One region of the Streptomyces sp. NPDC021749 genome, then DNA from elsewhere that is predicted to be linked to it. Evidence: riboswitches for the same ligand, from Rfam matches in the RefSeq annotation. Region 1 holds a riboswitch; each other region holds the start of a gene.

Region 1 (7,566 bases):
CCGCACCCTCGACCAGCACCAGGTCGTGCGAGGCGGCCAGTTTGGCGGCGGCCTCGGCGATCTCCTGCGGTCCCACCGGCGGCAGACCGGCCCGCTGGGCGGCCGTCGCGGGCGCCAACGGGTCGGGATAGCGGGCGAGTTCCACGGCGGTGACCGGGCCGGCCAGCCGCTCGACCTCCGCCGCATCGCCCGTCTCGTCCGCGGTGACCCCGGTCTGGGCCGGCTTGAGCACCGCCACCGAACGGCCTTGGGCGAGCGCGGCCGCCGCGATCGCGGCCGTGGTCACCGTCTTGCCGATCTCCGTGCCCGTGCCCGTCACGAACAGCACCGACATCTCTTCGTCCCTCCTCATCGGCCGCAGGCCACGGCCCGCGGCCTTCAGCCCTCGCGTGCCGCGGCGCACACCGCGGCGCAGATCCGCGCCACCTCGGCATCACCGGTGATGTACGGCGGCATCGTGTAGATCAGATCCCGGAACGGCCGCAGCCAGACGCCCGCACGCACGGCCGCCCGGGTCGCGGCCGCCATGTCCACCGGACGGTCGAGCTGCACCACGCCGATCGCGCCGAGCACCCGGACGTCCCGCACCCCGGGGAGCTCAGCGGCCGGCGCCAGTCCGGCCCGCAGCCCGGCCTCGATGCGCTTGACCTCCTGCGCCCAGTCCTGCGACAGCAGCAGCTCGATCGACGCGTCGGCCACCGCGGTGGCCAGCGGATTGCCCATGAACGTCGGGCCGTGCGCCAGCACCGGCAGCTCGCCGCGGGAGATCCCGTCCGCCACCGCCGTGGTGCACAGCGTCGCGCCCAGCGTCAGATAACCGCCGGTCAGCGCCTTGCCGAGGCACATCACATCGGGCGCCACCCCCGCGTGCCCGGCGGCGAAGAGCGCACCGGTACGGCCGAAGCCGGTGGCGATCTCGTCGAACACGAGCAGCACGTCGTGCGCGTCGCAGGCCTCCCGCAGCACCCGCAGGTACGCGGGGGAGTGGAACGACATCCCGCCCGCACCCTGCACCACCGGCTCCACGATCACCGCCGCCAGCTCGTCGGCGTGCCGGCCGATCAGCTCGCGCAGATGCTCCGCGTACGCCGGGTCGGCCGGGGCGTCGAAGCCGGGCGGCGGGGCGTCCGCGAAGATCTGCCGCGGCAGCACCCCCTGCCACAGCTCGTGCATCCCGCCGTCCGGATCGCACACCGACATCGGCTGCCAGGTGTCGCCGTGGTAGCCGCCCCGCCAGGTCAGCAGCCGCTGTTTGCGGGGCCTGCCCAGCGAACGCCAGTACTGCAGGCACATCTTCACGGCGACCTCGACCGACACCGAACCGGAGTCGGCGAGGAAGACGTGCTGCAGCGGCTCCGGGGTGATGTCGACCAGCCGCTTGACCAGCCGCACCGCGGGCTCGTGGGTGAGCCCGCCGAACATCACATGGCTCATCCGCTCCAACTGGCCGCGGGCGGCGTCGTTGAGCACCGGGTGGTTGTAGCCGTGCACCGCCGACCACCAGGAGGACATCCCGTCCACCAACTCGTCCCGGCCCTCGGCCGGTTCGGCCAGCCGCAGCCGGACGCCGGAGGCCGACTCGACCAGCAGCGGCGCGGCGGTGCCGGGCATCGGCCCGTACGGGTGCCAGACGTGCTGCCGGTCCAGGGCGAGCAGTTCGCGGGGGCCGAGCGGCTCAGGCATTGGGCGGCAGGTCGGTACCGGCGCCGCGACGACGCACCGAGACCAGATCGCGGCGGGTCTCGTCGGACGGGGCGGGAACGGTGCCGGCGGGCGCCTCGGCGTCCGTCCCCGGGGTCCCGGCCGCCTGCTCGCCGCACGGCCGGCGGTGCTCGGGCAGCGTCGTGGTGTCGGTGCCCTCCACCTCGAAGCCGGCGTCCGCGATCATCGCCAGGTCGTCCTTGCCGGCCTGGCCCTCACTGGTCAGGTAGTCGCCCAGGAAGATGGAGTTGACCAGGTGCAGGGCCAGCGGCTGCAGACTGCGCAGATGCACCTCGCGGCCGCCGGCCAGCCGCACCTCGATGTCCGGGCAGACGAACCGCACCATCGCCAGGATGCGCAGCGCACGCTGCGGGGTGAGGTTCCACTCCTTGGCGAGCGGGGTGCCCTCGAACGGGATCAGGAAGTTGACCGGCACCGAGTCCGGGTCCAGCTCGCGCAGCGCGAACACCACGTCGACGAGGTCGGCGTCGGACTCGCCCATACCGGCGATCAGCCCGGAACAGGCCGACATGCCCGCGGCCTGGGCCTGCTGGACGGTGTCGACCCGGTCGGAGAAGTCATGCGTGGTGCAGATGTCGCCGTAGGTGGCTTCCGAGGTGTTGAGGTTGTGGTTGTAGGCATCGGCGCCCGCCGCGCGCAGCCGCTCGGCCTGGCCGTCGGAGAGCAGCCCCAGGCAGGCGCACACCTCCACGCCCTCGTTCTGCTCCTTGATGGCGGAGATGGTCTCCGAGACCCGGTCCACGTCCTTGTCCGTCGGTCCGCGGCCGCTGGCCACCAGGCACACGCGCTTGGCACCGCCGGCCACCCCGGCGGCGGCCGCCTTGGAGGCGTCGTCGGGCTTCAGCCAGGTGTACTTGAGGATCTCGGCCTTCGACCCCAGCCGCTGCGAGCAGTACGAGCAGTCCTCGGGGCACAGGCCCGACTTGAGGTTGACGAGGTAGTTGAGCTTGACCCGCCGCCCGAACCACTGGCGGCGCACCTTTCCGGCCGCGGCCACGACGTCGAGCAGTTCGTCATCGGAAGTCGCCAGCACGGCCAGCGCCTCTTCACGGGTCGGCAACTCGCGCCGCAGTCCCTTGTCCACCAGTGTGTTCAGCAGGTCCATGGCGATGATCCTGGCCTACGCCCCCGCCCCCGGCCAAGGAGGATTCCCACAACGCGCGCCGATCGGGGTGTGTGTATCGCCACACCGTGGCCGTGCGGAACGACCGCTAACGTCTATCGACAGCCCACAATCGAGCCCTCGACGAAGGACGCCGATGCCGCAGGACTCCGCCCCGCCGCTGCCGCGCGACACCGCGCCCCCGCCCGCCGCCGGACCGGCGCCCGGCGCGGCCTTCGACTGGCTCGACACCGCCCGCGCCGAGCGCCAACGCGCCGGCCTGGTCCGCGCGCTGCGCCCCCGCCCCGCCGACTCCCCGCTGCTCGACCTGGCCGGAAACGACTATCTCGGACTCTCCCGGCACCCGGAGGTCACCCACGCCGCGGCCGAGGCCGCGCGGCTCTGGGGCGCCGGCGCCACCGGCTCCCGGCTGGTCTCCGGCAGCACCGAACTCCACGCCCGGCTGGAGGCGGAACTCGCCGCGTTCTGCGGCTTCGAGGCGGCTCTGGTGCTGTCGTCCGGATATGCCGCGAATCTCGCCGCGGTCACCGCACTGACCGCACCCGGCACCCTGGTCGTCTCCGACGCGGGCAACCACGCCTCGCTCATCGACGGCTGCCGGCTCGCCAAGGCCCGCACCGAGGTCGCGCCGCACGCCGACCCCGACGCCGTACGCGGCGCCCTGGCCGGCCACGCGGGGCGGGCGCTGGTGGTCACCGACTCGGTGTTCTCGGTCGACGGCGACGCCGCGCCGCTGCCCGCACTGGCCGCCGCCTGCCGCGCGCACGGCGCCGCGCTGCTCGTCGACGACGCCCACGGCCTGGGGGTCCTCGGCGACGGAGGCCGGGGCGCGCTCGCGGCGGCCGGACTGGCCGGCGACGGCGACGTGGTGGCCACCGTGACGCTCTCCAAGTCGCTCGGCTCCCAGGGTGGCGCGGTGCTCGGCCCGGCCCGGGTCATCGAGCACCTGGTCAACACCGCCCGGACGTTCATCTTCGACACCGGGCTGGCCCCGGCCGCGGCCGGCGGCGCGCTGGCCGCACTGCGGCTGATCGGCCGCGAACCCGAGCGCGCCGCCCGGGCCGGCGAGGTCGCCCGTGAACTGCACCGCCGGCTCACCGCGGCCGGACTGACGGCCGTACGGCCGGACGCCGCGGTGGTCTCCGTCCGCGCTCCGTCGCCGGAGGCCGCGGTCCGCTGGGCCGCCGACTGCCGTACGGCCGGTCTCGCGGTCGGCTGCTTCCGGCCGCCGTCCGTACCGGACGGGATCTCCCGGCTGCGGCTCACCGCCCGCGCGGATCTGACGGGCGATCAGCTCGACCGGGCGGTGGACACGATCGTCGCCACCGCACCGCCGATGATCTGACCTCCGGTGACCCTGGGTGACCGGAACGGCGTCCCGCATCCGGTCTCCCGTCGCAGAGTTCACCGCATCGAGCGACAGAAGTCTGCATAAGTTGGCGGATCGAGCACCACACCGGGGGCACGGGTGGCACTCTGGCGCTCCAGCAGAAGTCCGAGGCCGAATCGTTGACCCGAGCGGCACACCGGCTCCCCGGTCAGCGGACCGGAGCCGGCCTCGGTGGGAAAGGGACGGCGTCGCGATGGCAGACCACCAGGAATCCTCACTCACCCTGCCGAGCGCCCCGGAATCGGTCCGCCTCGCCCGCAGACACGCCCTCGCCGTGGTCACCGAATGGGGCCTGCCCGCCGGTTCCGCCACCGCCGACGCGGTCCGCCTGATCGTCTCCGAACTCGCCACCAACGCCGTCCAGCACACCTTCGGCCAGTCCCCGACCTTCACCCTCGAACTGCGTCTGCACCGCGACGAGGTACTGCGTGTCGGGGTCACCGACAGTCATCCCCGCCGCCCGCGCCGGCTGCCCGCCGCGGTCCAGCAGGACAACGGCCGGGGGCTGGTCATCATCCGCTTCCTCGCCGCGGAGGCCGGCGGCCGGCTCTCCGTCGTCCCCACCGACACCGGCGGCAAGACCGTCTGGATCAGCCTGCCCTGGCGGGTCGCGGCCGGCTGACTGCGCGCGACTCGCTCGGTGTGCGACGTGCTCGGCGTGCGACGTGCTCGTGTGCGGCTCGCTCGGTGTGCGGCCGTCACGGCGTGGAGGAGGGCCGGCTGAAGGCACCACACCGCCCCGCTCGCCCCTGCGGCCGCTACGAGCACGAGCTCCTCGGTGAGCAGCGGCTCCGGCACCACGCCGTCCGCGGCGGCATGGCTTCCCTCCGGCACGGCCTCCCCCCGGCACGTACTCGTGGGTCGGCGCCAGATCGACCGCTCCCCGCGCGACCGCCTCCGTGGCGCCCGGCGGGACGTGCTCCGTGCCCCCGTCCGGGCCGGGCCGCCCCTGCGGCGGTACGGCTCAGCCGCGCCCGCCGACCGGCACCATCAGCACCTCCGCGCCCACCGGGACGAACCCCGCGGCCAGCACCGCGCGGACGCTGCGGGCGTTGCCGGGGGCGACCTGGGCCCAGAGCCGTTCGCCGGCCGGTATGAGATGGCGGGCGGCGTGCGCCAGCCGGCGGCCGAGGCCGCGGCCCTGGGCGGCGCCGTCGACCTCCACCGCCAGCTCCCAGCGCCCGGCCACACCGCGGCCGATGACCAGCGTCCCGCCGTCCCCGGTCGTCCAGGCCCGCACCTCGTCGCGGTGGCGCAGCGCCCGGACGATGCGCGGATGGCTGCGGTCCGTCGTCTCCACCAGGTCCAGCGGCGGCGGCCCGGGCAGCGCCGCCGCGACCGTGGCCAGGTCGATGTTGTTGGCCTCGCGGCCGGTCCGTTCGCCGAGCGCGGTCAGGAACGGCGGGCTGAGCGGTCCGGCGAGATCGCCGGGAGCCATCCGGTCGCGCACCCAGGACGGATCCACGTCCGCGAACACCACGGCGTGGCAGGTGAACGACACCACGCCCACGTCCCGCGGGGAGGGCTGGGGCAGCACCGTCACCGCACCGTCCGCGGGCGGGAAGCTCCCCTGCGCGGCGGCCGTCAGCACCTTGCTCAGTTGCGAACTCACCCGGTCAAGTTACCGGCCGGCACTGACAATTGACTGGCCGGCCGGCGTCGCCGCAGCTCAGCGCACCCTTCCGTACGAGACCGCGCGGGACCAGATCTTCTCCAGCCGCACCACGCTGCCGGCCTTGGGCGCATGCCACATCCGGCCCTGCCCGGCGTAGATGCCGACGTGGTAGATGCCGTGGCCCGAACGGAAGAACACCAGGTCCCCGCGTTTCCGGGCGGAGGCCGGGATGTGCCGGGTGTGGCCGTACTGCTGGGCGGCGGTCCGCGGCAGGTCGCGGCCGGCGCGCTTGAACGAGTACAGCGTCAGGCCCGAACAGTCGAAGCGGTACGGCCCCATGGCCCCGTACTGGTAGGGCGAGCCCCGCTTGGAGGCCGCGATCCGCAGCGCATGGGCGGAGACGGTCGCGGCCTCGGCGTCGGCGGTGGTTCCCGGTGCGAGCGTGGTCCCGCCGAGCGTGGCCAGTGCCAGTGCGGACACCGTGCCGGCGCGGGCCAGCAGATGAGGCGTATGCGTGCGCACGGTCATGCGCAAACCCTTCGTCAGCCGCCTGCGAAGGAAGACCTGTCGGGTTCGGGCAGGCGAAGATGCCCGGCCGCTTCCACGGCTTCACCCCAAGGAGTCCGTCGGGCCGCGCGGGCCCCGGACCCCGTACTGCTCGGGTCCTCCGCTCCCGCCGATCCACACGCATCGACCGGACATCCGGCACGGCGGCGGGATTGGGCGCCCGGCCGGACCGCCCCGTCGCTGTGGCGGGGTCTTGTCGTCGAAGGGATCCTCACGCACCTGCCACCGGAATTCCGAGTTGAAAATGCCGTATGTGACATGCGCCACAATTGCGCCGAATGGTGGGATTTGCCTTGTCGCGGGCCGGGGTGCCGTCTGCGGCACCCCCCGGACCTGGGGCGAAACATCGGCGACCGCAGTAATTTCGGTGCCCGGCGCAATTCGTCCACCCCTTACCGCATGCCCGGACGCTACGCCGTCCGGGCAGCGCGAGCGCGTGTCGGGTCAGGGTTCCCGGGCCGGCGGCACCGTCACGTATCCGGCCCGGCGTTCCCCGTCCAGCACCCGCAGCGCCCGGGCCAGCGTCTCGCCGTGCAGCTCGTGCTCACCGCGGCTGTGCATCAGCGTCAGCGCGTCCCGCAGTTCGGCGGCCTTGCCCACCAGGGCCTGGGCGGCGCGCAGCGCCCGGTAGGTGCCGTCGCCGCGGGCCGGGTTGATCCGGCCCAGCAGGTCGAGCGCCTCCAGATAGCAGTCGATCAGCTGCCCCTCGGCGCGGGTGAGGGCGGGCAGCGGCGGGGTCTCCGGCGGCCACATCCGGCTCACCGCGCGACCGACGGCCGGCCGGCCGACTGCTTGCGGTTGCGGGTGAGCCCGTCGATCAGGCCGTACTCCTGCGCCGCGGGGGCGTCGAAGATCTTGTCGCGCTCGATGTCCGCGGCGATCCGCTCGCGCGGCTGGCCGGTGTGCAGCGCCAGCATCTCCTCCAGCATGGCGCGGCTGCGCAGCAGCTCCTGGGCCTGGAGGTAGAGGTCGGTGGCCTGGCCCTCGAACGGTTCGCTCACCGACGGCTGGTGGATCAGCACCCGGGCGCCCGGGAGCGCCAGCCGCTTGCCGGGGGCGCCGGCGGCCAGCAGCACCGCGGCGGCGGACGCGGCCTGTCCCAGGCAGACGGTCTCCACGTCGCAGGACACGAAGCGCATCGTGTCGTAG
Region 2 (7,566 bases), on a different contig from region 1:
CCGAAGACGTTGCCCCCGAGGGAGAGGGGGGAGACGGACAGCGAGCCCAGGGCCCTGGGGGTAGGGGAGTTGTTGCTTGTCGCGCTCATGGCGGCGGCAGCGTCGCGGGGCGGGTGGTTATTCCCTCGTGCGGCGGTCGCCGCCGCGCGCGGGCCCGCCCCGCCCCGCCCCTCTTCGTCAGACGTCGACGCCGTGGTCGCGCAGCCAGGGCATCGGGTCTATCGGGTCGCCGGCACCGGGGCGTACCTCCAGGTGGAGGTGGGGACCGGTGACGTTGCCCGTGGCGCCGACCCGGCCGATGACGTCGCCGGTGTTGACCTTGCCCGAGGTCTTGACCATCGAGGAGAGGTGGCAGAACCAGAGCTCGGTGCCGTCGTCGAGGGTCAGGACGATGCGGTAGCCGTACGAACCGGCCCAGCCGGCCTGGGTGATGGTGCCGGAGTGCACCGCCTTGACGGGCGTGCCGGTCGGGGCGGCGAAGTCCTGGCCGGTGTGGTCCGCGACCCAGCGGTCCCCGGCCTGGCCGAAGCCCGCGGTGAGGGTGTACGAGGAGACCGGGGTGATGAAGCTCTGTGCCAGTTTGGCGAGGCGTTCGGCCTCCGCCTTCCGGCGGGCCGCCTCCTCGGCCTTGCGCCGGGCCTCGGCCGCTGCCTCCTTCTTGGCGGCCTCGGCCTTCTCGGCGGCCTTCAGGTCCGCGGCCGCGTCCGTCGTGGCCTGCTTGATCGCGGCCTGCTCGGCGGCCTCGCGGGCCTCCTGTTCGCTGGCGCCCTGCTGGGCATCGGCCTGCTGGAGGATACGGCTGCGCAGCGCCTCACCGGCGTTCCCGCCCGAGCCGGTGTCCGTGACCGTACGTGCACCGGTGTCCGTGTCCTGGCCGGTGGTCGCCGGCGAGCCCGTCCCGGCGGGCTGGGCGAGCGGGTCGACGGGAGCGGAGGCCGAGGCGGAGGCGGTGTCCGAGCCGCCGTCGGATATCAGGTCGCCGACGCCGGGCAGGGAGGCGGCGTCCGGAAGGTGGTCGGAGACGGCGTCGGCCACTCCGCCGAGGTCGGGCATCGAGATGGGCACCGGCGGCTTGCCCTCGGCCGTGGCCATTCCGCCCGCGCCGACCGCCGCGATGACGCCGACGCCGAGGACCGTGCCGCCGCGGGCGAGTCCGCCGGCGCGCTGCTTGGCCACCCGGTGCTTGCCGCGGACCGGGCGGACGGACTCCTCGGTGGGGTTCCATTCCTCCCACGGACCGTCAGGGGCCGGTGCGGCGAAGCCCGCATCCGTCCCTGTGGCGGTGCGGGCGGCGAAGCCGGTGTCGCCGGGACCGGCGAAGGAGCCCGGGCCGTACGGGGCGCCGGGGCCCCGGTCGTCGGACTCGTAGGCGGACGGAACCTCGGGAACGGGCCTGTTGGACGCCACGGGGGCGCACTCCTTTCCTTCCTTCTCGCCTACCGGGTTAGCTGACGGGTTCGGAGCAGGAAGGTCTCCTACGGGCACGCTCTGGCGGAGGCGTCCGATTCACCCCAAGGTGGTGGTTCCCCGGTTCCCTTGGTGCAGTTCGAGGTGCTGGAGGTGCGTGAAAAGCGCGTGCGGGATTCGGCGTCGGCGCGCGGTGCCGCCTCTTGCGGCGGCTGGGACGACCGCGCTGCGTTATCGGACAGTAATAGAGATCGCGGCCGTTTTCCAAGCCTTCCCCGGAATCCATATGCCGCGCGCACCAGCTTTGGCGTGGTCTTTTCCGGTCACCATGGCCATAAATGGGGCGAGTTGACCCCACCGCCCCGCGCCGGATCTAAACGATCTTTCGATGATTGTGCGTCAGTTGTTATGCGGAGGGGTGCCTGGCCATTACGGAACGTGAAGACAGTAACGTCGGATCATGGTCGTCAACGCCGAGCGCCCCGGACACCTCGAACCCGCCCGCACCAGCGGTCCCGGCCGTCACGGCCGCCCCGGCCGCCCCGGCCACGGCGGTGTCACGACCGGCAGCGCCCACGACGTGGCGCGGCGGTACCAGGCGTTCTCCTGGCGCGAGGCGCGCGGGCGGTCCGACGCCCATGAGGAGCTGTCCGCACGGATCGGCCAGGACCAGGAGTTGTGCGAGCTGCTGGCGGGTTCGCTGCCGGCCGGCGACAAACAGCAGCCCCAGCTCCTGCTCGCCGCCGTCCGCCATCTCGACGGCCCGCACGCGGAGCAGGGCCCGCGCGGCGCGGCGGCGTACGGGCGCTGGCGCGAATGGACGATCCGGCACTGGGACCAGGTGCGGGACGTGGTCCTGCGCCGCGGCACCCAGACCAACGAGCCGGCCCGCTGCGCCACGCTGTTGCCGCTGCTCGCCCGGCTGCCCCAGCCCCTGGCCCTGCTGGAGGTCGGCACCTCGGCCGGGCTGTGTCTGCACCCGGACCGGTATCGCTACGCGTACGAGTACGAGTACGGGTACGCGGGCGAGCCGGCCCCCGGCCACCCGGGCGGGCGCGAACCGGGAGCGCACCGCCCGGCCGTCGAAGTGGGCGCGGCCGACAGCCCGGTGGTCTTCCCCTGCCAGGTGCCGGCGCCGCCGCCGGCAGGGCAGGGGGCGCGCGGGCCGCAGCTCCCCACCCGGCTCCCCGAGGTCGTCTGGCGGGCCGGGATCGATCTCGAACCGCTCGACCCGGTCGCCGAGCCGGACGACCTGCGCTGGCTGCAGTCGCTCGTATGGCCCGGCGACGAGGCGCGGGCGGCCCGGCTGTCCGCGGCCGTCGAGGCGGTGCGGGCGGCGCCGCGGCCGCGGATCGTCCGCGGGGACCTGATCGACGAACTGCCCGCGCTGGCGGCCGAGGCGCCGGCCGGGGCCACGCTGGTCGTGTTCCACACCTCCGTGCTGAGCTACCTGCCGCCGGCCCGGCGCGAGGAGTTCGCCCGGCTCGTACGGTCGGTCCTCGACGGGCGGGACGGCGGCGGGCACTGGATCTCCCAGGAGCACCACTCCGTGCTGCCGTGGCTTCCGCTGCCCGCGCACCACACCCCGCGCCCGGACGACCCGTTGCAGCTGACCCTCGCCCTGGACGGCCACCCGGTCGCGCTCACCGGCCCGCACGGGCAGAGCTTCCGCCCGCTGTAGGGCACGCCGCCCCGGGCCGGCCGGCCTCACTCCCCCATGGGCCGCTGCAGCGCCAACAGGGCCATGTCGTCCGCCGGGGCCCCGCCCGCGTGCCGGGAGACGTCCTCGATGAGGGCGTCCAGGAGGCTCGCGGGGCCCGGGAAGCGCCGGCCGCGGAGCTTGTCGGCCGGGTCGTAGAAGCGGCCGCGCAGGTCGCGGGCCTCGGTCACGCCGTCGGTGAAGAACAGGAGCAGCGACCCGGCCGGGAAGAACGACTCGTCGGAACGGTCCGGCCAGCTCGCCACCTCGCTCATCCCCAGCGGCAGCGCCGGCACGGCGGGCGTCAGCTCGCACAGTCCGCCGTCCGGGCCGAGCAGCAGGGGCGCCGGATGGCCCCGGTTGAGGATCCGCAGCACGGACCGCCCGCCGGCGGGGATCTCGGCCAGGACCGCGGTGGTGAAGCCCTCGCACTGGTCGAGCCCCGCGCGCCGCCCGCCCTCCCGTTGCAGCGCCCGTTCCAGCCGGCCGGCCACCGCCTCCAGGCTGGCCTCCTGTTCCGCCGCCTCCCGGAAGGCGCCGACGACGACCACGGCGGCCTCCACCGCCTCCAGGCCGTGGCCGCGGACATCGGCCACGATCAGCCGTACGCCGTGCGGGGTGTCCTGCACCGCGTACAGATCGCCGCCGATCCGGGCGTCCGCCCGCGCGCCCACGTAACGGGCGGCGACCGCGAGCCCGCCGAGCCGCTCGGGCGGCACCGGCAGCAGCGCCCGCTGCGCGGCCTCCGAGACGTCCCGTAGGGACGCCGGGTGGGCGTCGCTCATCCGGACGGCGCGGTGGACGGCGAGCGCCAGCAGGACGACCACGAAGACCGTCGCGATCTCGGTCACCGACTCGGGGGTGTCCTGGGCGGCGCTGCGGTACGTCACCACCAGCGACTCGCCGGCCAGGGCGGTCAGGGCGGCCAGGGCGGTGGCGGGCAGCGAGAAGAGCGGCGCCGCCACCAGCGGGGCGGCGGAGAAGAAGGGCGCGGCGGTGTAGCCGGGCGGCGTGGCCATGCCGAACGCGAGGCCACCGACGATCAGGACGGCGGGGAGCCAGCAGGCCGGGCTCCGGCCCAGCGGCGACGTCCGGGCCCGGCGCGCCCGCCGCTGCTCGTCGCCCGTGGAGGGCCCGTCGCCCTGCCGCATCCGCACCGGCCTCTTCCCGCTCCCGCCCGTCGCCGCACGAGCACCGGCATGCCGGACGCATGTCGACGTCACCTCGACGCCCCAAGGCTGTCCGCTCGGGGGGCGCACGGCGAATCCACGGGGGCCGGACGGGGCACCGCACAACGTTCCGCCAGGCCCGGACCGGGGCGGGCCGCTGTTCGGCCGTATCGGGGTGGTGGTGCGGGCCGGGAGCGTTCATGGTGAAGCTGAGCGCTCGTGCAGGCCCGGGCCGCGCCGCGGGGCTCCCGGTGTGGACCCGTCGAGGTGCGGCGGGCCGGGGTGGGGCGTGGTGGGCCGGTGACGACTGCCGGAGGTTGCTGTGTCCTTGACCGAGAGTGCCCTGCTGACGGCGACGAACGGCCGGCTGGAGGAGGTGTTCCGTTCCAGTCCGGCCGGGGAGGTGCCCCGTGGTCCGATGGAGGGCACCGCGATCCTGGCTGCCGGGACCCGCCTGGTACGACCGCTCGCGGCACTGGTGCGGCTGGCGGTGTGGCAGGGGAAGGTGTTCAGCCCCGAGAGCGGCTATCTGAGCAACCGGGTGGGGCCGTTCGAGACGCTGGCGGTGCTGGCCACGGTGGCCCCGGGCCCGAGCCTGCTGGACGAGCGGGCGTGCCTCGTCATCGACTACTCGCGCACGTCCCTGGTCGCCCGCGGGATTCGCGACGAGATCCGCCAGGTGGGCCCGGGCCTGTACCTGGGCCTGGTCTGGCTGTTCGGCAGGTCGAGGGCCGGCTGGTTCACCCTCCGCACACCGGAGAACGACGGCGGTACGGGCCGCGACCGGGCACAGCCGGAACGATGACCCGTCCGGCCCGCGGCCGGCGCAGGGCGGCGTGCTCCCCGCCGTGGAACAGGTGCAGGGCGAACGGGCGCCTCGCGGAGGGCGAGGGCCACTTCGGGCTCGACAAGCTCAACGGAACTTCGGGACAGGGGACGTTTCATCGGAAAGCGAAGCCCGTCAAGATAGCGTGGTGACTGGTGACTGTTCAGTCATGAAGCCTCGGCCGGGAGCGTAATGCGCTCCCGGCCGGCTTTCTCTCGGCTCGCGAGAAGCAAGGACGGCATGTCTCTGAAATTCACTCGGTGCTCCTTCCGATACAGCCGGAAGGTTCCCGTCCTCAACAGGCTCGATCTCTCCATCGGACACAGATCCACGGTCCTCCTCGGGCCGAACGGGGCGGGGAAATCAACCCTCCTGGGCATCGCCGCCTCATGGATCTCACCGAGTGAGGGCACCGTCACCTGGCGGGGAACCGATCCTTCTCAGCCGAAATCGCAGGCGGCTTACCGGAAGGCGGTGGGCTGGCTCCCTCAGAACGTCAAACCCATGCCCGGACTCACGTTACGTGAGAACGTCGCCTACATCGGCTGGTTGAAAGGGATGGCCCGCTCCGATGCCTGGGATCAGTCACGCGATGCCCTGGAGCGCGTCAAGCTGGGCAGCCTTGCCGACCGGAAGAGCCATCAACTCTCCGGTGGCCAGCTGCGACGCATGGGTATAGCCGGAACGCTCGTCCACAGCAGCGAAATCGTGCTGCTTGATGAACCGACGGCGGGCCTCGACCCCTCGCAACGGCAGATCTTCCGCGACCTCGTCACCAACCTGCTGTCCGACATCCAGGTGGTGGTGTCGACCCACCAGACCGAGGACCTCGACGCCCTCTACGACCATGTCGTCATCCTCGACAAGGGCCAGGTCCGCTTCGAGGGCGACACGCACGGTTTCCTGGCCGTCGCGCCGCAGGGGACTCCCGAGGGACGTCGGGCAGAGGGCGCCTACACCCAGCTGATCGCTCAGGAGGTGTGAGCCGTGCTGTGGCGTACGGTTCTCCGCTCCTCCTCCGCCACCTGGCTGGCTCCTCTGCTGGCCGCCTTCGTCGCCCTGCTCCTGTCGGACGACCTCACCGCCCAGGTGACCCACGGCTACTGGCCCAGCGCCCTGGGGGCCGCCACCTTCGCACTGCCCTTCGTCGCCCCCGCATGCGCCACCGCCGGCGCCTGGGAGGGGACACGCTTCACCCGCGGCAACGTGGCCGGCTGGGCACCGACCCGCTCGGCCATCGGCATCGCCCTGCCACTCCTGACGCCCGTCTTCGTACTGGGAGCGGTCGGCATGGCAGTCGCCGCCGCCCTGACCGTCTCCACGGGCCGGCCCGATGTCGGCACGCCGCCGATCGGCATGGTGCTCGTCTGGCTGGTCATCCTCGCCGCCCACTCCATGGCCGGCTTCCTGCTCGGCAAACGCCTTCCTCTGGTGATCGCCACACCTTTGGCGCTCGTCCTCAGCTTCGTCCTGACCGCCTACCCGGCCGCCATGGAACCGCTGTGGCTGCGCCACATGGTCGCCGGCGGCATGTCCTCGTGCTGCTCCCTCGACCAGGCCCCCGATTGGCGCGCCGCTGCCAGCGCCCTCGTACTGGCGCTCGGAGTGATCGGCGCATGCGCACTGGCCCTGACCGCACTGCACCAGCGGACGCGCGCCGTCCTGATCAGCACAGCGCTGGTGGTCGGCATGGCGGGCAGCGGTTGGCTCGCCTACGGGCTGCCCGCCGACCCCGTCACACCCCGTGCCGAGGAGCAGTTGCAATGCGCCGGGGACAACCCGCGCGTGTGCCTGTGGCCAGAGCTGTCCCGGCAAGCCGCCGTGATCCGCGAGAACGCCTCCGACGCCCGGCATCGTCTCCAGCGGGCCGGACTTGCCGTCCCCAAGACGCTCACCATGGCGGAACATTCAGGAGGCGGCGCCTTGTTCATCGGTACCTGGCCTGCCCCCAGCGCCTCAGAGGTGCGCGCAGGCGTGGGCACCGCCCTGTTGCCGACAGACCCCCCGGCCTGTGCCCAGTCCGGCAGCGACTTTCCCGGCGCTGACGCCTACGGCCCCACCGCGGCATGGCTCGCCCTGACCGCCGGAGCCGCATCTCAAGAGGCCGCCGGCCGTTACGGAGAGAAGGAAGCCGAAGTGGCGGCGCGCGTCCAGCAGTCCTCCCACAACGAGCAACTGGCCTGGTTCCGGCGCAACAGCAAGGCTCTGCGCGACTGCACGACCCGCCCCGCTCCAATCCCCTCAGCCCACGCCCGGGAGACATCGCAATGATCTGGTGGCTCAAGGCCAAGGGCGCCCCGGCCGTCGCAGCGGCCACACTCGCGGTATACGTCATGGCCATCGTCGTACGCGAGGAAGCCATCCCCGTACCTGCGGTCGTAGGCCCCTCAGGCCAGCTCCTGGTCACACAAATCCTCGGAGTGCTCCCGGTCGTCCTGCTCCTGCACGGCATCGACCGCGGCGAC
Region 3 (7,566 bases), on a different contig from region 1:
GACCACGCCGTCCCCGTCCACTCCCGCCCCCTCGGACTCCACCGGGACCGACGAGACGTCCCCCGACCCCGACCGGACCTCCGGGCCCTCCGGTGACGCCACGCCGGGCGACCGTGACGAGGACCCGTCCGGCACCCACGGTCCTTCCGGCACCACCGACCCCTCCGACGACGGCAACGGCGACGGCCGGGGTGCCGGTGACGGCAGCGGTACGGACAACGGGGGCGGCGCGTCCTCCGACGGGACCCAGGGCGGTACGGCGACGGACAGCGTGCCGGGCGGTACCGGCCGGCACCGCGGCGGCGCGGACCCGGGCGAGGGCGAGGGCGACGGCGGCGGCCGGACGTCCGGCGGGCGGCACGCCTCGCGCGGTGACGACGCGCACCGGACGCCCCCGGCGGACGGTGGCGGGTACACCGTGCGGCCGGGTGACAGCCTGTCAGCGATCGCCCGGGCGCACCGGCTGCCGGGTGGCTGGCCGGCGCTCTACGACCGCAACGAGGACGTCATCGGGTCCGACGCGGACCTGATCCAGCCGGGTCAGCAGCTCGATCTCGGGCAGTCCGCAGGGTAGTTCGCCGGTTTCGGCCCGCTTTGGCGAAAGTGAGACAAGCGTCTCGTTGTGGGGCGGTGGACCCCAAAGGGTCCACCGCCGTCACACCGGTCCCCACCTGCGGCTTTACGTCCCCTCCGTGATCAAAAACGGTCAACTCGGTTCAGATGAGGGGGTTTGAACCCCACGGGATTCCTGTTTACGGTCATCACCGCTCGCCAAAGCGGGCCCCTTCGACCACACGCCGAATCCTGCCGGTGGCCGGAGGCAGTTGACGCGCAAGCGCCGTAGGCAGGAGCGGGGGAACCAAGGTAGGCGCCGGCCCGGCCCGTGAAAGCGGGTCAGCCGGCTTGGGGTGAAGCCCGGTGCTCACGGCACCGGCCGGGCGACTCATCAGTCCGAACCCGACAGCTCACCTCGCAGGCGTCGGTGAGGAAACGAACGAACCATGCTGATCAACAAGGGCAAGCACCGTCGTCCCTCCAAGGCCGTCCGCGTCGCCGCGCTCGCCGGTGTCGCCGGTGCCGCCGTCGCCGCCCCGCTGATGGGCGCCACCTCCGCTTCCGCCGCTTCCGTCGCCACCTGGGACAAGGTCGCCCAGTGCGAGTCCGGCGGCAACTGGTCGATCAACACCGGTAACGGCTACTACGGTGGCCTGCAGTTCTCCAACTCCAGCTGGGCCGCCGCCGGCGGCACCAAGTACGCGCCGCGCGCCGACCTGGCCACCAAGGCCCAGCAGATCACCGTCGCCGAGAAGCTCCTCGCCCTCCAGGGCCCGGGCGCCTGGTCCTGCGCCGGCGCCGGCGGCCTGACCTCCGGCGGCCCGTCCCCTGACCTGGACACCAGCACCCCGGTGGCCAAGTCCGCCCCGCAGAAGAGCGACGCGGCCGTCAAGCGCACCCCGGCCGCCCCGAAGCACGAGAGCGCCCCGGCGGCCCCGAAGAAGAACCAGGGCCACGGCAACTACACCGTCAAGGCGGGCGACACCCTCGCCAAGATCGCCAAGGCGCACGGCACCAACTGGAAGGCCGTCTACGCGGCCAACAAGTCCGTCATCGGCGGCAACCCCAACCTGATCTTCCCGGGTCAGAAGCTCCACGTCTGAGCCGTCCCCGCACCGGGACAGCTCTGGTGAGACCGGCCCCGTCCGGCGCGCCCCTCCCCCCGGCGCGCCGCGGCGGGGCTTCTCCGTGTCCCGCCGCCCGAGCCGCCGCCGGCCGGGCCCGCCGCCGGACTTTCCCCGCTTGGCGAACATCGCGGCAAACCTCCCGTGACCTGGTCCTTTGTTCTGCTTGTGGGGTTATTCCGTCCCACGGAGCGGGCCAAGGGGAGGCGGACGCTCCCCGGGCCGTTAGGCTCGTGCTGCAGAACTCCAGACACCCATGAAGGAGACAACGTGCCGTCCATCGACGTCGTCGTAGCCCGCGAAATTCTCGACTCGCGAGGTAATCCCACGGTCGAGGTCGAGGTCGGCCTCGACGACGGCAGCACCGGCCGTGCCGCCGTGCCGTCCGGCGCCTCGACCGGCGCCTTCGAGGCCATCGAGCTTCGCGACGGCGACCCCAACCGCTACCTCGGCAAGGGCGTGGAGAAGGCCGTCCTGGCCGTCATCGAGCAGATCGGCCCGGAGCTCGTCGGCTACGACGCGACCGAGCAGCGGCTGATCGACCAGGCCATGTTCGACCTGGACGCCACCGACAACAAGGGCTCGCTCGGCGCCAACGCCATCCTCGGCGTCTCCCTCGCCGTCGCGCACGCCGCCTCCGAGGCCAGCGACCTCCCGCTCTTCCGCTACCTGGGCGGCCCGAACGCGCACGTCCTGCCCGTGCCGATGATGAACATCCTGAACGGCGGCTCGCACGCCGACTCCAACGTGGACATCCAGGAATTCATGATCGCCCCGATCGGCGCGGAGTCCTTCTCCGAGGCCCTGCGCTGGGGCACCGAGGTCTACCACACCCTCAAGAAGGTCCTGAAGGAGCGCGGTCTGTCGACCGGCCTGGGCGACGAGGGCGGCTTCGCCCCCAACCTCGGCTCCAACCGCGAGGCCCTCGACCTCATCCTGGAGGCCATCAAGCAGGCCGGCTACACCCCCGGCCAGGACGTCGCGCTCGCCCTGGACGTCGCCGCCTCCGAGTTCTACAAGGACGGCCGCTACCTCTTCGAGGGCAAGGAGCGCTCCGCCGCCGAGATGACGGAGTACTACGAGGAGCTCGTCTCCGCGTACCCGCTGGTCTCCATCGAGGACCCGCTGTTCGAGGACGACTGGGCCGGCTGGAAGGTCATCACCGACAAGCTCGGCGCCAAGGTCCAGCTGGTCGGCGACGACCTGTTCGTCACCAACCCCGAGCGCCTGGCCCGCGGCATCGAGGAGGGCTCCGCCAACGCCCTGCTGGTCAAGGTCAACCAGATCGGCTCGCTGACCGAGACCCTGGACGCCGTCGAGCTGGCCCAGCGCAACGGCTTCAAGTGCATGATGTCGCACCGCTCCGGCGAGACCGAGGACGTCACCATCGCCGACCTGGCCGTCGCCACCAACTGCGGCCAGATCAAGACCGGTGCCCCGGCCCGCTCCGAGCGCGTCGCCAAGTACAACCAGCTGCTGCGCATCGAGGAGATCCTCGACGACGCCGCGGTGTACGCCGGCCGCTCCGCCTTCCCGCGGTTCCGCCAGGGCAGCTGACCCGCGGCGCGAAAGGGCTGATCGGGCGAGCAAACCGCCCAGCACCCCGTACGTCCCCGGTGACGGTCCCGTACCGTTGCCGGGGACGTACCTGCTTGAAGCAGACCGGCGTCCGTCAGTGAAGGGGAGACGACGTGCCCGCGGACCGGTTCTCGACCGCGACCCGACTCAAGGCGCTCGGCGAGCAGGCCGCCGCCCGCGTCTACCGCGCCCGCCCGGCCCGCCGCAACCGCCTCACCGGCCGCGCCGCCCTGCTCGCGCTGGTGATGTGCTCCCTGGTGGTGGCGCTCGCGTACCCGATAAGGCAGTACGTCTCCCAGCGCTCCGACATCGCCGACCAGCGCCGCAAGGCCCGGGACGCGGGTGCCGAGCTGGACCGGCTGCGCGAGCAGAAGGCCCGCTGGCAGGACCCGGAGTACGTACGCCAGCAGGCCCGCCGCCACCTGCACTACGTCATGCCGGGCGAGACCGGATACATCGTCCAGGACGGCTCCGGCACCGCCGCCGCCCCGAAGGGGACACGGGCGGCCGAGCGCCCCTGGTACGACAATCTGTGGCAGGCGGTCGACGCGGCCGACAAGCGGTAGCGCCGGCCCCGGCCGTGCCGCCGCGGTGCCCGGCCCGTACCGCCGGCGCGCGCGGCCCCGTACTGTCGACAGGGACGGCGCGCACCGCCGTCCCGCCGTCCCGTCGTTTCATCCATCACCTCACCGAAAGCGCACATGGAAACCCCTCCGCCCCAGACCGAGCCCACCGAGCCCACCGCCGCGGACATCGCCGCCTTCAAGGAGCAGCTCGGCCGTCCGCCGCGCGGCCTGCGCGCCATCGCGCACCGCTGCCCGTGCGGCCAGCCGGACGTCGTCGAGACGGCGCCGCGCCTTGAGGACGGCACGCCCTTCCCCACGCTCTACTACCTCACCTGCCCGCGCGCGGCCTCCGCGATCGGCACGCTGGAGGCCAACGGCGTGATGAAGGAGATGACCGAGCGGCTGGCGACCGACCCCGAGCTCGCCGCCGCCTACCGCGCGGCCCACGAGGACTACATCCGGCGGCGGGACGCCATCGAGGTGCTGGAGGGCTTCCCGAGCGCGGGCGGCATGCCCGACCGGGTCAAGTGCCTGCACGTCCTCGTCGGCCACTCGCTGGCGGCCGGGCCGGGCGTCAACCCGCTCGGCGACGAGGCGATCGCCATGCTGCCGGAGTGGTGGAAGAAGGGCCCGTGCGTGAGCCCGTGCGGCGAGAACGACACCAGGACCGACAGCGGGACCGACGAGGGAGAGTCCGAGTGAAGCGCGTCGCCGCCGTCGACTGCGGTACGAACTCCATCCGCCTGCTGGTCGCGGACGTCGACCCCGCGACCGGCGAGCTGAAGGAGCTCGACCGCCGGATGCAGATCGTCCGGCTGGGCCAGGGCGTGGACCGCACCGGGCGGCTGGCGCCGGAGGCGCTGGAGCGCACCTTCGCGGCCTGCCGGGAGTACGCCGCGGTGCTCAAGAGCCTGGGCGCCGAGCAGGTCCGTTTCGTGGCGACCTCGGCCTCCCGGGACGCGGAGAACCGCGCCGACTTCGTGCGCGGCGTGGTGGACATCCTGGGCGTGGAGCCCGAGGTGATCACCGGTGACCAGGAGGCGGAGTTCTCGTTCAACGGCGCCACCAAGGAGCTCACCGGCCGTGCGGATCTCGCCAGGCCGTTCCTGGTGGTGGACATCGGCGGCGGCTCGACCGAGTTCGTCCTCGGTGACGGCTCCGTCCGCGCCGCGCGCTCGGTCGACGTCGGCTGCGTCCGGATGACCGAGCGGCACCTGGTGCACGAGGGCGGGATCAGCGACCCGCCGACCGCCGGCCAGATCGCCGCCATCAAGGCCGACATCGCCAGGGCCCTGGACCACGCGGAGGAGACCGTCCCGCTGTCCGAGGCCGGCACCCTGGTGGGCCTGGCCGGCTCGGTCACCACCGTCGCCGGGATCGCCCTGGACCTCGACCACTACGCCTCCGAGGCCATCCACCACTCCCGCATCCCCCTGGCGAAGGTCCGGGAGATCACCGACCGCCTGCTCACCGCCACCCACGCCGAACGCGCGGCCCTCCCGGTCATGCACCCCGGCCGGGTCGACGTGATCGGCGCAGGCGCCCTCGTCCTCCTCTCGATCATGGAACGCACCGGCGCCGAAGAGGTCGTGGTCAGCGAACACGACATCCTGGACGGCATCGCCTGGAGCATCGCGGACTGAGGCCGGGACGGGGCGCCCCGGGACCGTACGGACGGTCCGGCGGACGACCGGCAGAGGTGCGGCAACGCCCTCTGCCGAGCGGCTTTTTGAGTCGGTGTTGTGGCGGCCGGGCGGCGTTCGCGGGCGCCCGGTGAAAGAAAGTTCGTGAAATCCTTCACATGAAAAAACCTCCTGTCGGGCGAACAATCGGTCCCTGGGACGCTCATTCGAAGGCTTCAGGGCCCTTCGACCCGGAGGATGCGCGGGTTCCGGCGGTTCGGTGATGCGCTCCCGCAGGGCCTGGTTCGCCACTCGGATGGCCTACAAGGCCTGATCAACGGGGGTCTCCAACGCCTGGCGTACTACGGTGGTTCCACCCCGCGCTATGGCGTCCGTCACGAAGCCGGCGGAGTGTAGCAGATGCCCCTCCGGTCCTTGTGAAGGGGCTCACGAGCGACCCCCCATGTGGGGGTGGATACTCGATTGCATGAGCACCACGGAGCGTCCCAGGATCCTCGTAGTAGGCGGTGGGTACGTAGGCCTGTACGCAGCTCGGCGCATCCTCAAGAAGATGCGCTACGGCGAGGCGACCGTCACGGTCGTCGACCCGCGGTCGTACATGACCTATCAGCCCTTCCTCCCCGAAGCCGCCGCCGGCAGCATCTCCCCCCGGCACGTCGTCGTCCCGCTGCGACGCGTGCTGCCGAAGGCGGAGGTCCTCACCGGCCGGGTCACCACCATCGATCAGGACCGCAAGGTCGCCACGATCGCCCCGCTGGTCGGCGAGGCGTACGAGCTGCCCTTCGACTACCTGGTCATCGCCATGGGCGCGGTCTCCCGCACCTTCCCGATCCCCGGCCTCGCCGAGAACGGCATCGGCATGAAGGGCATCGAGGAGGCCATCGGCCTGCGCAACCACGTCCTGGAGCAGCTGGACAAGGCCGACTCCACGACCGACGAAGAGGTCCGCCGCAAGGCGCTCACCTTCGTCTTCGTCGGTGGTGGCTTCGCCGGCGCGGAGACCGTCGGTGAGGTCGAGGACATGGCCCGCGACGCCGCGAAGTACTACAACAACGTGAAGCGCGAGGACATGCGCTTCCTGCTGGTCGACGTCGCCGACAAGATCCTCCCCGAGGTCGGCCCGAAGCTCGGCTCGTACGGCAAGGACCACCTGGAGTCCCGCGGTGTCGAGGTCTACCTCAAGACCGGCATGGACTCCTGCGTCGACGGCCACGTCAAGCTGAACAACGGCCTTGAGGTCGACTCCAACACCATCGTGTGGACCGCGGGCGTCAAGCCCAACCCGGCGCTGGCCCGCTTCGGCCTGCCGCTCGGCCCGCGCGGTCACGTCGACACCGCCCCGACCCTCCAGGTGCAGGGCACCGACTACATCTGGGCCGCCGGCGACAACGCCCAGGTCCCGGACCTGGTCGGTCGCAAGAACGGCAACGAGAACGCCTGGTGCCCGCCGAACGCGCAGCACGCGCTGCGGCAGGCCAAGGTCCTCGGCGACAACGTGGTCTCCGGCATGCGGGGCTTCCCGCAGAAGGAGTACAGCCACGCCAACAAGGGTGCGGTCGCCGGTCTCGGCCTGCACAAGGGCGTCGCGATGATCGTCATGGGCAAGATGAAGATCAAGCTCAAGGGCCGTCTCGCCTGGTACATGCACCGCGCGTACCACGGCATGGCGATGCCGACGTTCAACCGCAAGATCCGGGTCTTCGCCGACTGGACGCTGGCCATGTTCCTCAAGCGCGAGGTGGTCTCGCTCGGCGCCATGGAGAACCCCCGCGAGGAGTTCTACGAGGCGGCCAAGCCGGCCCCCGCACCGGCCGCGGCCGGCTCCGGCGACAAGCCGAAGGCCAAGGCAAGCTGATCCACCGGTCGGGTACGGGAGTACTCCGACCAGCCCGAAGGGCGTCCGCCATCCGTGGGGCGGGCGCCCTTCGGCATGTCCGCAAACGTGTCCGCTCTGGCGAAAAGCATCCCGGGTGCTGTTCTCTTACCAGCGAACGGGACTAACGGGACGCCCCGTTGGCGTTTACGTGGTGGGTGAAACTTCTTTGCCCGACTCGTCAACACGGAGGTGTGCGACATGGCCGACGCCGCTGGACGGCTCAC
Region 4 (7,566 bases), on a different contig from region 1:
ACGCCGCCGGTCGCCCGGCCCTTGCGCGGGTACTGGTCGAACGGGGTGATCTTGGCCGTGGCGACCGAGTCGTCCAGGGTGCCGTGCGAACCGGCGACGGTGAAGACCATGGCGTCGGCCGCCGGGTCGACCGCCGAGAACGAGATCACCTTCCCGCCCTCGCCCAGCTTGATGCCGGCCATACCGCCCGCGGGCCGGCCCTGCGGCCGTACCTGCGACGCCGGATAGCGCAGCAGCTGCGCCTCGTTGGTGATGAAGACCAGGTCTTCCTCACCGGTGCGCAGTTCGGCCGCGCCCACGATGCGGTCGCCCTCCTTGAGGGTGATGACCTCCAACTCCTCCTTGTTGGCGGGGTAGTCGGGCACCACCCGCTTGACCACGCCTTGTTCCGTACCGAGCGCCAGGCCCGGCGAGGACTCGTCCAGGGTGGTGAGGCAGACCAGCTCCTCACCGTCCTGGAGCGTCAGGAACTCCGAGAGCGGTGCGCCGCCCGCGAGGCTCGGCGCCGCCGCGGTCTCCGGGAGCTGCGGCAGATCGATCACCGAGAGCCGCAGCAGCCGGCCCAGGGACGTCACCACGCCCACCTCGCCGCGGGTCGTCGCCGGGACCGCCGAGACGATCACATCGTGCTTGACCCGCTTGGCGTCGACGTCGAACGGCACCTCGCCGGTGACCGTACGCGCCAGCAGGCCCGTCGAGGACAGCAGCACCCGGCACGGGTCGTCGGCGACCTCCAGCGGCACCGCGCCGACCGTGGAGCCCGCCGACTCCAGCAGGACCGTGCGCCGGTCCGTGCCGTACTTCTTGGCGACCGCGGCCAGCTCGCCGGAGACCAGCTTGCGCAGCTCGGCGTCCGACTCCAGGATCCGGGTCAGCTTCTCGATCTCCTCCTGCAGCCGGTCGCGTTCCGACTCCAGCTCGATCCGGTCGAACTTGGTCAGCCGGCGCAGCGGGGTGTCGAGGATGTACTGGGTCTGGACGTCGCTCAGCGAGAAGCGCTCGATCAGCCGCTCCTTGGCCTGCGCGCTGTTCTCGCTGGAGCGGATCAGGCGGATCACCTCGTCGATGTCCACCAGGGCCGTCAGCAGGCCCTCGACCAGGTGCAGCCGGTCGCGGCGCTTGCTCCGGCGGAACTCGCTGCGGCGGCGCACCACGTCGAAGCGGTGGTCGACGTAGACCTCCAGCAGCTCCTTCAGGCCCAGCGTCAGCGGCTGGCCGTCCACCAGGGCGACGTTGTTGATGCCGAAGGACTCCTCCATCGGCGTCAGCTTGTAGAGCTGCTCCAGGACGGCTTCGGGGTTGAAGCCGTTCTTGACCTCGATCACCAGGCGCAGGCCGTGTTCACGGTCGGTGAGGTCCTTGACGTCCGCGATGCCCTGGAGCTTCTTCGAGCCGACCAGGTCCTTGATCTTGGAGATGACCTTTTCCGGGCCGACCGTGAAGGGGAGTTCGGTGACGACCAGGCCCTTGCGGCGCGCGGTGACGTTCTCCACCGTGACCGTGGCGCGGATCTTGAACGTGCCGCGGCCCTTCTCGTACGCGTCCCGGATGCCGCTCAGGCCCACGATCCGGCCGCCGGTCGGCAGGTCCGGGCCCGGCACGAAGCGCATCAGGGTGTCGAGGTCGGCGTTCGGGTGCTTGATCAGATGGCGGGCCGCGGCGATGACCTCGCCCAGGTTGTGCGGCGGCATGTTCGTCGCCATACCGACGGCGATGCCGGAGGTGCCGTTGACGAGGAGGTTCGGATACGCGGCGGGGAGGACGGCCGGCTCCTGCTCCTGGCCGTCGTAGTTCGGCGCGAAGTCGACGGTGTCCTCGTCGATCGACTCGGTCATCAGGGACGTCGCGGACGCCATCCGGCATTCCGTGTACCGCATCGCGGCCGGCGGGTCGTCGTTGCCCAGCGAGCCGAAGTTGCCGTGGCCGTCGACCAGCGGCAGCCGCATCGAGAACGGCTGCGCCATGCGCACCAGCGCGTCGTAGATGGACGCGTCGCCGTGCGGGTGGAGCTTACCCATCACCTCACCGACGACCCGGGCGCACTTCACATAGCCGCGCTCGGGGCGCAGGCCCATCTCGTTCATCTGGTAGAGGATGCGGCGGTGCACCGGCTTGAGGCCGTCGCGGGCGTCCGGCAGGGCGCGCGAGTAGATGACCGAATACGCGTACTCGAGGAAGGAACCCTGCATCTCGTCGACGACGTCGATGTCGAGGATCCTCTCCTCGAAGTCGTCCGGCGGCGGGGTCTTCGTGCTGCGGCGGGCCATCGCGGCTGCGGCTCCTTCTGCTGCGTCTACTGCCGAGGTCGGGGACGGCGCCGGGGCGTCGTCGGTCAATCAGCCGGGTCGATCAGCTGGGGGATCAACCGGCGAGTATCTCTGAGTCTGACGCGGTCCATTGTGGACCGCCCCACTGACAACGCCGACCGCGACTCCCCCTTCCGCCCCTGCGGCGGCCCGGTGGCGGCTCCCACGGCGGCCCGGTGGTGGCGCCCACAAGGGCCCGGTGGCGCTCGCACGGCGGCCCCCATGACGGTCGTCCCGGCGCCCGGTCGCGGCCCCACGGCGGCACTGGGCACGCCCTCGTTCGGGGGCGGTCCTGCGGGAACTTCGCCAGATGCCGATGCGGTTGCATACAGTGACAGAACTTCCTCGCAAGCGATCGAAGGGACGTACATGCCCATGGGTCACACGGCCACAGAACAAGCCGGCTCCGGCGGCCTGACAGCGACCGAGCACCGGCTGGCCAACGGCCTGCGCGTGGTGCTCTCCGAAGACCACCTGACCCCGGTCGCAGCGGTCTGCCTGTGGTACGACGTCGGCTCCCGCCACGAGGTCAAGGGCCGTACGGGCCTGGCTCACCTCTTCGAGCACCTGATGTTCCAGGGCTCCGCGCAGGTGAAGGGGAACGGCCACTTCGAGCTGGTGCAGGGCGCCGGCGGTTCGCTCAACGGCACCACGAGCTTCGAGCGCACCAACTACTTCGAGACCATGCCCGCCCATGAGCTGGAGCTCGCGCTCTGGCTGGAGGCCGACCGCATGGGCTCGCTGCTGACCGCGCTCGACGAGGAGTCCCTGGAGAACCAGCGCGACGTCGTCAAGAACGAGCGCCGCCAGCGCTACGACAACGTCCCCTACGGCACGGCCTTCGAGAAGCTGACGGCCATGGCGTACCCGGAGGGCCACCCGTACCACCACACGCCCATCGGGTCGATGGCCGACCTGGACGCCGCCTCCCTGGAGGACGCGCGGGCCTTCTTCCGTACGTACTACGCGCCCAACAACGCCGTCCTGTCGGTCGTCGGCGACATCGACCCGGCCCGGACGCTGGCCTGGATCGAGAAGTACTTCGGCTCGATCCCCTCCCACGACGGCAAGCAGCCGCCCCGGGACGGCACGCTGCCCGACGTGGTCGGCACCGAGCTGCGTGAGGTCGTCGAGGAGGATGTGCCCTCGCGTGCCCTGATGGCGGCCTACCGCCTGCCGCACGACGGCACCCGTGAGGCGGACGCCGCCGACCTCGCGCTGACCGTCCTGGGCGGCGGCGAGTCCTCCCGCCTGTACAACCGGCTGGTGCGTCGCGACCGCAGCGCGGTGGCCGCCGGCTTCGGTCTGCTGCGGCTGGCCGGCGCGCCCTCCCTGGGCTGGCTGGACGTGAAGACGTCCGCCGGGGTGGAGGTGCCCGCCATCGAGCGCGCGGTCGACGAGGAACTGGCGCGGTTCGCCGCCGAGGGGCCCACCCCGGAGGAGATGGAGCGGGCGCAGGCCCAGCTGGAGCGCGAATGGCTGGACCGCCTGGCGACGGTCAGCGGTCGCGCCGACGAACTCTGCCGGTTCGCCGTCCTGTTCGGCGACCCGCAGCTCGCGCTGACCGCCGTGCAGCGGGTCCTGGACGTCACCCCCGAGGAGGTGCAGGCGGTCGCCAAGGCCCGGCTGCGCCCCGACAACCGCGCGGTGCTCGTCTACGAGCCCACCGAGCCGGCCGGCAACGCCGCCGAGGAAGGGGAGACGGAGCAGTGAGCGACGCCACCCGCCAGGATTCCCCAGGGAGCACCATGCAGTTCCACCCGCAGCCCCAGAGCGGCGCCCCCAAGCCGTGGGCCTTCCCGGCCCCCGAGCGCAGCCAACTGCCCAACGGCCTCACCCTCCTGACCAGCCACCGCCCCGGTCAGCAGGTCGTCGCGGTCGAGATCAACCTCGTCGCCCCTCTGGACGCCGAGCCCGAGGGCCTGGACGGCGTCGCCACGATCATGGCGCGCGCCCTGTCCGAGGGCACCGACAAATACGACGCGGAGGGCTTCGCCGCCGAGCTGGAGCGCTGCGGTGCCACGCTGGACGCACACGCCGACCACCCCGGCGTACGCGTCTCCCTGGAGGTCCCGGCCTCCCGGCTGACCCGCGCGCTCGGCCTGCTCGCCGACGCGCTGCGCGCCCCCGCCTTCCCGGAGAGCGAGATCGAGCGGCTGGTCCGCAACCGCCTCGACGAGATCCCGCACGAGCTCGCCAACCCGGCCCGGCGGGCGGCGATGGCGCTCTCCAAGGAGCTGTTCCCGGCCACCGCGCGGATCTCCCGCCCCCGTCAGGGCACCGAGGAGACCATCGCGCGGATCGACGCCGCGGCCGTGCGCGCCTTCTACGACGCCCACGTCCGGCCCGCCACGGCCACCGCCGTGATCGTCGGCGACTTCACCGGCGTCGACCTGGCCGCGGCGCTCGCGGACACCCTCGGCGCCTGGAGCGGTTCGACCGCCGAGCCGGTCAGGGCGACACCGATCGTCGCCGACGACACCGGCCGCGTGGTGATCGTGGACCGCCCCGGGGCCGTCCAGACGCAGCTGCTCATCGGCCGGATCGGCGCCGACCGGCACGACCGCGTGTGGCCGGCGCAGGTGCTCGGCACGTACTGCCTGGGCGGCACCCTCACCTCCCGCCTGGACCGCGTCCTGCGGGAGGAGAAGGGCTACACCTACGGCGTGCGGGCCTTCGGCCAGGTGCTGCGCTCCACGGCCCCCACGTCCCCCGAGGGCGCCACCGGCGCCGCGCTGCTCGCCATCAGCGGCTCGGTGGACACCGCCTCCACCGGGCCCGCGCTGGACGACCTGTGGAAGGTGCTGCGGACCCTCGCGGCAGAGGGGCTGACGGACGAGGAACGGGACGTCGCGGTGCAGAACCTCGTCGGGGTGGCGCCGCTCAAGTACGAGACCGCCGCGGCCGTCGCGGGCACCCTCGCCGACCAGGTGGAGCAGCAGCTCCCGGACGACTACCAGGCGCAGTTGTACCTCCGGCTCGCGGAGACCGGCACGGTCGAGGCGACCGCCGCCGCCGTCAACGCCTTCCCGGTGGACCGCCTGGTGACCATCCTGGTGGGCGACGCCGCGCAGATCACCGAGCCCGTCAAGGCGCTGGGCATCGGAGAGGTGACCGTCGTCAGCGGCTAGGTGGCGGACGGCGCATGACGAGGCGTCACGGCTGACCGGCTCCCGTGGTGTTCGCTCACCACGGGAGCCGTCGTATGTCCGGCACCGTCCGCGGGAATCCGCGGAATCCGCCGTATGTCCGTTTTGCAGGGGCTTGTTGGTTCCGGAACTTGTGGCATCCCGCACAAAATCGCGGTTCCGTTTGGCGCCGCAAAGTTGCCCCGATTAGCGTCGGTCCGGCTGTTCGTCACAACTCCGCCACAACAGTGGCACCGGACAGTCATCGCCGAGTCCCCGTACGGCGCGAGCCAGGGGAGCCGGGGACCCACACGTCCCTGGGGTGAATCGGGCGCCTCTCCGGAGGGGTCCGTAGGAGACCTTCCTGCTCCGAACCCGTCAGCTAACCCGGTAGGCGAGAGGGAAGGAAAGGACGAGCCAGCACATGGCGTTCACCCGTGCCACCGGGAAGCACCGCCGGGCCAGCCGCACCGCCCGGACGACCCGCAACCTCGCCGGCATAGCCACCCTGGCGACCTCCGGCGTCGTCGCCACCATGGCCTCGCCGGCGCTGGCCGCCACCGACGAGGCGCGCGCCCAGGACACCGGTCTCACCCAGGCCGTCGTGCTCGGCGACGAACTCGCCCACCGCCTGGAGGTCCAGGCCGACACCCAGCAGGCCGCCGCCGAGGCCGCCGCCATGAAGGCGAAGGCCGAGGCCGAGGCCAAGAAGCGGGTGGCGGAGGCCGAGCGGCACGCCGAGGCCGCCAGGAAGAAGGCCAAGGCCGAGCGCGAGGCCAAGGAGCGGGCCGCCCGGGACGCCGAGCGCAAGCGCCTGAACGCCTTCGTCGCCCCCATCGCCGGTTCCTACGTCTCCACCGGCTACAAGGCGTCCAGCAGCCTGTGGTCGTCCGGCAGCCACACCGGCATCGACTTCCACGCCGCCACCGGGACCTCCGTCCACGCGGTCGGCGCGGGCACCGTGGTCGAGGCCGGCTGGGGCGGTTCGTACGGCAACAACATCGTGATCAAGATGCACGACGGCACCTACACCCAGTACGGCCACCTGTCGTCCATCGGCGTCTCGGTCGGCCAGACCGTCACCCCCGGTCAGCAGATCGGCCTCTCCGGGGCCACCGGCAACGTCACCGGCCCGCATCTGCACTTCGAGGCCCGCACCAGCCCCGACTACGGCTCCGACATCGACCCCCTCGCCTACCTGCGCTCGCACGGCGTCAACGTCTGAGCCGGCGCCCGGCCGGCGTCCGACCGGCCCGCCGGCCGACCCGTCCCCGCGCCCCCGGCGCATGCCTCCGTGCGCTCCGCGCCCACTGGCCAAAAAATATCGCCGAATATGCAGAGTCCGTCGGAAAAGCCGTGCCGGTCGAATAGAGTCTCGGAAAAGCCGCCGACCGGCGGCGTTTTCCGGGGATTACGGCGGAGGCACGATCGATGCGAGGCCATATTTCCGCGCATGCGGTGTGCACGGCGATTCGCGAGGACATCGTCTCCGGCGCACTGGCGCCGGGGAGCCGGCTGATCGAGGAGATCCTGGCGGCGCGGTACGGCGTCTCCAGAGTGCCGGTCCGCGAAGCCCTGCGCACCCTGCAGTCGGAGGGCTTCGTCACCACCCGCCACCACGCCGGTGCGTGCGTCGCCGAGCCCACCGAGCAGGAGGCCGTCGACCTGCTCGACGTCCGCGCCCTGCTGGAGCCGTTGGGCGCGGCCCGCGCGGCCGCCCGGCGCACCCCCGCCCATCTGAAGGTGCTGCGCGGCCTGGTACGGCTCGGCCGCGAGCGGGCCCGCCACGGCAACCCCGCCGACCTGCGCCAACTCGACGGCTGGTTCCACGAGACGCTGGCCCAGGCGGCCGGCAGTCCCAGCCTGACCGCGCTGCTGACCCAACTGCGCCGCAAGATCGAGTGGATGTATGCGGTGGAGCCGCCGCCGCGGGCCGGCGAGGTGTGGGACGAGCACGGTGCGGTGCTGGACGCGGTGGCCCGTGGAGACGCGGAACGGGCCCGCGCCCTGATGGCGGCTCACATCGAGCGCTCGCGCCCGGTGTACCGGCTGCGGCGCCTCGCCGCACCCGAGGTGAGCGATCCGAAACAGCCCGTCAACACGGCGCGCGCCCGTTCTTAACACGCGGGCCG

What was found. A riboswitch is a leader RNA that binds a small molecule or an ion and turns the genes downstream of it on or off. The one in region 1 is predicted to bind cyclic di-AMP.
Region 2: it holds a riboswitch for cyclic di-AMP, as region 1 does, so the genes downstream of both, AB0G35_RS29895 (M23 family metallopeptidase) here and AB0G35_RS33680 (C40 family peptidase) in region 1, are expected to answer to the same signal.
Region 3: it holds a riboswitch for cyclic di-AMP, as region 1 does, so the genes downstream of both, AB0G35_RS07280 (transglycosylase family protein) here and AB0G35_RS33680 (C40 family peptidase) in region 1, are expected to answer to the same signal.
Region 4: it holds a riboswitch for cyclic di-AMP, as region 1 does, so the genes downstream of both, AB0G35_RS20465 (M23 family metallopeptidase) here and AB0G35_RS33680 (C40 family peptidase) in region 1, are expected to answer to the same signal.

What each region holds. Positions count from the first base shown of each region.
Region 1 covers NZ_JBFACE010000054.1:23,898-31,463, reverse strand. Annotated here, with positions in the region: gene bioD (dethiobiotin synthase) at 1-334, opposite strand, end outside; gene AB0G35_RS33705 (adenosylmethionine--8-amino-7-oxononanoate transaminase) at 379-1,683, opposite strand; gene bioB (biotin synthase BioB) at 1,676-2,827, opposite strand; gene AB0G35_RS33695 (8-amino-7-oxononanoate synthase) at 2,982-4,190, shown strand; gene AB0G35_RS33690 (ATP-binding protein) at 4,429-4,857, shown strand; gene AB0G35_RS33685 (GNAT family protein) at 5,200-5,847, opposite strand; gene AB0G35_RS33680 (C40 family peptidase) at 5,905-6,378, opposite strand; cyclic di-AMP (ydaO/yuaA leader) riboswitch at 6,383-6,556, opposite strand; gene AB0G35_RS33675 (hypothetical protein) at 6,862-7,170, opposite strand; gene AB0G35_RS33670 (ATP-dependent Clp protease proteolytic subunit) at 7,176-7,566, opposite strand, start outside.
Region 2 covers NZ_JBFACE010000039.1:38,413-45,978, reverse strand. Annotated here, with positions in the region: gene AB0G35_RS29900 (aldo/keto reductase) at 1-89, opposite strand, end outside; gene AB0G35_RS29895 (M23 family metallopeptidase) at 178-1,407, opposite strand; cyclic di-AMP (ydaO/yuaA leader) riboswitch at 1,419-1,573, opposite strand; gene AB0G35_RS29890 (DUF2332 domain-containing protein) at 1,868-3,088, shown strand; gene AB0G35_RS29885 (PP2C family protein-serine/threonine phosphatase) at 3,115-4,257, opposite strand; gene AB0G35_RS29880 (hypothetical protein) at 4,598-5,080, shown strand; gene AB0G35_RS29875 (ATP-binding cassette domain-containing protein) at 5,342-6,085, shown strand; gene AB0G35_RS29870 (hypothetical protein) at 6,089-7,372, shown strand; gene AB0G35_RS29865 (hypothetical protein) at 7,369-7,566, shown strand, end outside.
Region 3 covers NZ_JBFACE010000005.1:190,369-197,934, forward strand. Annotated here, with positions in the region: gene AB0G35_RS07275 (transglycosylase family protein) at 1-574, shown strand, start outside; cyclic di-AMP (ydaO/yuaA leader) riboswitch at 786-994, shown strand; gene AB0G35_RS07280 (transglycosylase family protein) at 1,002-1,658, shown strand; gene eno (phosphopyruvate hydratase) at 1,950-3,236, shown strand; gene AB0G35_RS07290 (septum formation initiator family protein) at 3,371-3,823, shown strand; gene AB0G35_RS07295 (DUF501 domain-containing protein) at 3,959-4,525, shown strand; gene AB0G35_RS07300 (Ppx/GppA phosphatase family protein) at 4,522-5,466, shown strand; gene AB0G35_RS07305 (NAD(P)/FAD-dependent oxidoreductase) at 5,933-7,321, shown strand; gene AB0G35_RS07310 (class I SAM-dependent methyltransferase) at 7,541-7,566, shown strand, end outside.
Region 4 covers NZ_JBFACE010000019.1:112,807-120,372, forward strand. Annotated here, with positions in the region: gene AB0G35_RS20450 (DNA topoisomerase IV subunit A) at 1-2,267, opposite strand, end outside; gene AB0G35_RS20455 (pitrilysin family protein) at 2,682-4,019, shown strand; gene AB0G35_RS20460 (pitrilysin family protein) at 4,055-5,437, shown strand; cyclic di-AMP (ydaO/yuaA leader) riboswitch at 5,691-5,846, shown strand; gene AB0G35_RS20465 (M23 family metallopeptidase) at 5,859-6,659, shown strand; gene AB0G35_RS20470 (GntR family transcriptional regulator) at 6,866-7,555, shown strand.